2 regions of the Pseudoalteromonas qingdaonensis genome follow, and region 2 is predicted to be linked to the other one. Evidence: riboswitches for the same ligand, from Rfam matches in the RefSeq annotation. Region 2 holds a riboswitch; the other holds the start of a gene.
The links. Region 2 has a riboswitch for lysine ahead of dapA (4-hydroxy-tetrahydrodipicolinate synthase). Riboswitches for the same ligand answer to the same signal wherever they lie in the genome.
Positions count from the first base shown of each region.

Region 1: linked by a shared signal. The riboswitch ahead of lysC (lysine-sensitive aspartokinase 3) and the one ahead of dapA (4-hydroxy-tetrahydrodipicolinate synthase) in region 2 are both predicted to bind lysine.

Region 1 is NZ_JBCGCU010000006.1:152,158-155,280, reverse strand. Features, by position in the region: gene nhaD (sodium:proton antiporter NhaD) at 1-412, shown strand, start outside; gene WCN91_RS07580 (2-dehydropantoate 2-reductase) at 631-1,620, shown strand; lysine riboswitch at 1,699-1,871, shown strand; gene lysC (lysine-sensitive aspartokinase 3) at 1,952-3,123, shown strand, end outside.
Region 2 is NZ_JBCGCU010000014.1:26,342-29,464, reverse strand. Features, by position in the region: gene WCN91_RS12150 (TraB/GumN family protein) at 118-993, shown strand; lysine riboswitch at 1,125-1,315, shown strand; gene dapA (4-hydroxy-tetrahydrodipicolinate synthase) at 1,444-2,340, shown strand; gene WCN91_RS12140 (2,3,4,5-tetrahydropyridine-2,6-dicarboxylate N-succinyltransferase) at 2,348-3,088, shown strand; gene WCN91_RS12135 (PLP-dependent decarboxylase) at 3,088-3,123, shown strand, end outside.

The DNA of each region.
Region 1 (3,123 bases), on a different contig from region 2:
TATCCGCGAGATTGAGTACGACACCTTGTTATTCTTCGTAGGTGTATTGTTACTGGTTGGCGCTCTAAAAGAACTGGGCGTACTGGCCCAGTTTACTCATCTGTATGAGGTGTTAGCGCCAAGTCAGGCCAACTACCTGATGGGTCTACTGTCGGCGGCGGTTGATAACGTGCCTTTAACTGCGGCGCTGCTTAAAGCCGATATTCATATGGATACGCAAAACTGGCTGGCATTTACCTATGCCACAGGTGTGGGTGGCTCCATGTTAGTAATAGGCTCGGCTGCGGGTATTATCGCCATGAGCAAGGTGCGCGATTTGACCTTCGGCAGCTACCTGCGTAACAGCTTCTATCTTTTGATAGCTTATTCAGTGGGTTATGTGGGGTCGTTTTACATGGGCTCACTCGTGTAACGGCAACTGCAACTGCATCTGCATCTGCATTTTCTATAAAGACCATCTGGGCTTAAACTCAGGTGGTCTTTTTGTTTCTGCTGAGCGCTTAAGAAGGCTTTAGGGCTGATAAATACACCTTGTACAATAAAAACAGTGCTTGGCATTGCTGCGGGCATTAACTTGCAGCACTATTAACGTATTAGGTAACTTATTGACCTGATTGAAAAAGGTGGCATATGCGTATTGCGGTTTTTGGTGCCGGCTCAACGGGGTGCTATTTGGGCGCGTTATTGAGCGCGGCAAAGCTTGATGTATCCCTGATATGTCGGCCACGAATTAAAGACGCCATTATTGCTAACGGCGGCATTCATATCAGTGACTACCAAGGGCTGGATAAAACTGTGATGCCGTATGAGCTTATCACCGAGCCCGGCGAGCAGCAGTTTGATGTGGTTTTTGTCACCCTCAAGTGTCATCAATTGCAAGCCGCATTGGCACAACTGCTGGCTATAACCCATAAGTCTTCTAATCTGGTATTTATGCAAAATGGCCTTGGCAGTTTTGAGGCCATCAAGGACCAGCTAGGGGAGCGTAGCTGTGTGTTTGGTATCACCCCATTCAATGTGCTGCAACAGGGTGCGCATTTTCATAAGGGCACCGAGGGTGAATTTGTATTTGCCAAAACCCCAGCTACTGAGCATATCGCCAAGACTTTGCGGGAGCAGGGCTTTCACTGCGAATTAAAGGCGCAGATGGAGCCTGTCATCTACGGCAAGCTGCTGTTAAACCTCAATAACGCCCTTAATGCGGTGGCGGATATGCCCATCAAGCAGGAGCTGGAAAATAAAGCCCTAAGACGTGTGTTGGCGGCGGCCATGAAAGAGTGGCTGGCGGTATGTCAGGCCATGAACATTGAGCTGGCGCAATTTACCAAGGTTAAACCTGCCATGGTGCCCCTTGTGTTGCGCTTACCTAACTGGTTATTTAAGCGCCTTGCCTCGGCCATGCTGGATATTGACCCCAGGGCGCGCTCGTCCATGTGGGAGGACATTCAGGCGGGGCGTAAAACGGAAATTGCCTACCTTAATGGCGCCGTGGTCGCGCTTGGCAAACAGCACGGGGTGGCCACTGCCGTCAATCAGGCCATAGTCACTTGCATTGAAAAACGTGAGTGCGGCGAAGAGGTCGCGCTGGCGGATCTGCTGATGGCCGCCAAGCAAAAATAAAGTGTTGAACAGTGCGTTGACATCCAGCCATCCAAACGTTAAATTGCTTGCCTAGGTTTGCGGTTCACACCGTAAACCCTTAGCAGAAGAGGTGCGATAGCTAGGTAGTAAACGCGAGGCAGACGTAGGCCCATGACCGTTTATGAGGGAGACTATCGCCGAGGAAGTACATTGCTCGTCACAATGGCTTTCGGTTCTTGAGGCTGAATCCTCGGAACTGTCACCTGTTTGGGTGGAGGGCTTCTGGCAATGGACATACCTTTCTTTTTAGTCTTGCCAAGTTCTCCTGATTGTATTTGAAAAATAACCTATTTTTCATCTCGGAGAAAAAATGAATCAGGAATTTACCGTCGCCAAATTTGGCGGCACCTCAGTGGCCGATCATGCAGCTATGATGCGTTGCGCCGACATTATCGCCAGCGACTCGCAAGTGCGCATCGTGGTTGTCAGTGCCAGTGCCGGGGTGACCAATCATCTGGTCGCCTTATGTCAAACCGGGCTTAGCACTGAGGAGCGTCAGGCACATATCGATGGTGTTATCGCTATCCAACTGAATATCATTGAATGTCTGAGCCTGGACGCGGATTTAGCCCATGGCTTCGATAGCACCCTTAATGATTTTAAACACGCCGCCCAGCACCCGGCACAAACCAATGCACACCGAGATGAATTGCTCAGTTTTGGCGAGCGTTTATCTTCGTATCTGTTTACTCAGGTGCTGCGCGATAAAGGCGTCGCCTCTAGTCGCTTCGACGTGCGTTCGGTACTAAAAACCGACGGCCAGTTTGGTAAGGCGCAGCCGGATATAACCCAAACTAAGACGCGAGCTCAGGCCGAGCTAGTACCACTTTTAAGCGAGCAGGTGGTGGTGACTCAGGGCTTTATCGGCTCTGATGAATACGGCGATACTACCACCTTAGGTCGCGGTGGTTCGGATTACAGTGCTGCCTTGTTGGCAGAGGCCTGTGGTGCCCGTAATATTCATATTTGGACCGATGTGGTGGGTATTTACAGCACGGATCCGCGCCTGTGTAACAAGGCTAAGCCCATTGCCCACCTGACCTTTGACGAGGCCGCGGAAATGGCCACCTTTGGCGCCAAGGTATTACACCCGGCGACCATTTTACCGGCGGCGCGCAGCGGCATTGGTGTATTCGTTGGCTCCAGCCAAGACCCTCAAGGGGGCGGCACCTGGATTGAAAAAGTGCCCAGCAGTGAATTGATTGCCGGCGTACGCGCGGTGACCCAGCGTAAGAATCAGCTGTTGCTGACGCTCAAGAGTCCTGAAATGCTGCTCGCCAGCGGTTTCTTGGCACGAGTATTTACCATTCTTAGCGAGTATAAAATTTCCGTTGACTTGGTCACCACGTCGGAGATAAGCGTTGCCGTTACTCTGGATAACGCGCCTAATGCCAGCCGCCCTGAGCTTGATCAGGAAGCCCTGGAGCGTTTAGGTGAGTTTTGTCATGTCAGCGTGGAAACCAATCTTGCCTTGGTGGCACT
Region 2 (3,123 bases):
TTAGCCCCTCTTGCTGTTAGTGCTAACTGATTAATTTCTCACAATTATTTCCCCACAAATGGGCATTGTCTGTTAACTCGGTTACACTCAAAAAAACTCTAGTTTCAGGATGACACAATGAAAAAGTTAACCGCGTTTTGGCTCTCTTGCCTGTTTATTATTTTTACTCAGCCCGCTTTTGCCGAGCTGACACCGGCTTTATGGCAGGTAGAAAAACAAGGAAAAACCTCGTATCTATTCGGCACAGTGCATGTTGGTGACACCAGCATGAAGGGCTTGCCGCAAAAGATAGAAAAAGCCATAAGCAACAGCGATGCTGTGGTGGTGGAAGTGGATTTAACAGCCTTGACCGCAGTGCAAATTCAACAGCGTTCTATGCCATTTTTAATGCTGCAAAATGGCCGCACTCTGGACTCTGAACTAAGCCCGCAAAGCTACCAGAAGCTAGACCAATACTTTGGCGAAAAGAACATTAATATCAAGATGTTTTCCTTGTTAAAACCCTGGGCAGTATTACTGACCATGATGCAGATTGAGTTGCAAAATGCCGGTTATTCGGACGAATTTGGCATAGATAAGCAAGTACTGGCCAGCGCTAAACAAAAAAACAAAGCCATTATCGAGCTGGAATCGCTCGAGCAACAGATGGAAATGTTTACCGTATTGGAAGAGCATTCGGACCTCATGGTGGCCGATACCTTCCGCCAGCTCAATCAGTTTGATAAGAGTTTTTTACGTCTGATCAACGGCTGGAAAAAGGGCGAAACAGCCGTACTCACCGAGGCCTATGAGCAGTCCTTCGACGACTCCGAATATGGTCAACTTAATGAGCATGTACTCTTGATTGAGCGCAACCATAAGTGGGTAAAACAACTGGAAAAACCTCTGAGTGAACAATCCTTGTTTATCGCCGTTGGCGCCCTGCATCTGGGTGAAGAAAACGGCTTAATCAAGCTACTACAGGCACAAGGTTTTAAGGTCTCGCGTATCTAATTTCAAACCCATGCGCGCCAAACAACATTAGTAGGCAAAAAAATTTGTGCCACCATGGGCGTTGACAGCGTGACATGGAAAGTGTTTGAATAAAAAAGCACCCTATTGATTCGGCCATTTAGATGGCCGCAAGGGCTAGAAGAGGTGCGTCATCCAGGTAGTTATGATGAGGAGAGCAAACTCCAACGATTCATAATGAGGGGGATGTACGCCGAGAGGTGAGGTAAATTGCTTAATACTCCCTCGGGCGCTTGGGTTGAATCCCGGCGACTGTCACCAATAGCACATATTGCTACATATTTGGTGGAGAGCTTCTGGTCTTAACATAACAGGCCGGCAGGCCTTGTTACGTCTAAGCCCATTCGCTCTTCGAATTTAACCTGTTCGAGTCGGCGAATGCGGAAAACATTTCCCTTTGTTGCTCTCGAACTCGCACTAAGTTCGGATGAGATGACAACTACTCAATCGTTATCACACACTGTGCTGTGGACAGCACTGATCACCCCGCTGCTTGAAGATGGCGGCATAGACTTTGACGCCCTAAGCACGCTGGCACAAGAGCAAGCGGCAGCCGGTAATGGCGTGCTGATCCTGGGATCTACTGGCGAAGCCCTGGCCCTGGATATGGCGGAGCAACAAGCCGTGGTGCAACACATTTGCGCCCTGGAACTAAGCACCCCGATTATGGTCGGTGTAGGTGGCCACAACCTTGAAGCCCAGCGCCAATGGCTGGCCTTTTGCAATGACTACCCGATAGACGCCTATTTGCTTGGCGCCCCCTTGTATGCCAAGCCAGGTCCAGTAGGACAAGAGCTATGGTTTCGCGCTCTGCTTGATGCCAGCAAACACCCCTGCATGCTTTACAACGTTCCCAGCCGCGCCGCGGTCAGCCTGGATCCTAAGGTACTCGGCAAGTTGCAAGATCACCCGAACTGCTGGGCATTGAAAGAAGCCAGCGGCAGCATCGACTGCTTTGAGCAATATCGTCTTGCGGCACCGCAACTGGCTATTTTCAGCGGCGACGATGCACTGATCCCCTATTACGCCCAGGCCGGCGCCGCCGGTTTGGTCTCGGTTGCTGCCAATGTGTGGCCAGAAGCTACGCACCGTTTTGTGCAGTTAAGCCTGCAAGGGCAAAGCCACAATACCTTTTTGCATTGGCGCGAGGCGGTGGCGGCGCTCTTTCATGTCAGCAACCCTATTCCGACAAAGTGCTTGTTACACGCCCTTGGGCGCATCAACACACCAACTCTGCGCGCCCCGTTAACTCATTCGGAGCTAAGGGATTTACAACCACTTTTACGCGTACACGACAGCATCACATCTTGGCATTCAACACAGGTTTAATATTTTCATGAGCTGGTTAGAACTACTTAATAATTTAGAAACGGGCGCCGTTCGCGCTGCATCACAAGACGAAAATGGTCAATGGCAGGCCAATATCGAGGTTAAGCAAGGCATTCTTGAAGCCTTTAAAAACGGCACCAATACCGAATTCCCCGGCGGTTTTGTCGATAAAGACAACCTGGCACCGCGCGGTTTTAGCGCCGAAGACAATGTTCGCATGGTACCGGGCGGCACCTCGGTACGTCGCGGCGCCTATGTGGCCCCAGGCACCATCATAATGCCACCGGCCTATGTCAATATTGGCGCCTTTGTCGATGTAGGTACCATGGTCGACAGCCATGCGCTTGTGGGCTCTTGTGCTCAGGTGGGTAAAAATGTGCACCTTAGCGCCGCGGTGCAACTCGGTGGCGTATTAGAGCCTATAGGTGCCAGCCCTGTGGTGATCGAAGACGACGCCTTTATTGGCGCCGGCTGCGTGATCGTTGAAGGCGTGGTCGTGAAAAAAGGCGCGGTTCTGGCGCCGGGTGTACGCCTAAGTGCCACCATTCCCGTGTACGACTGTGTCAATGAGCGCCAACTCGATAAGGGTGAACCCATCCCGGAAAACGCCATAGTGATCCCGGGCTCACGTCCAAGCTCAAGCGCCTGGGGGCGTGAACAAGGTCTGTCCATGAGTTGTGCCCTAATCGTGAAATATCGCGATGAGCAAAGCGATGCATCACTGGCGCTGGAAGAGGTATTACGCTAATGCACCCTGTCAGTACCGAATTGCAAATGCACCTT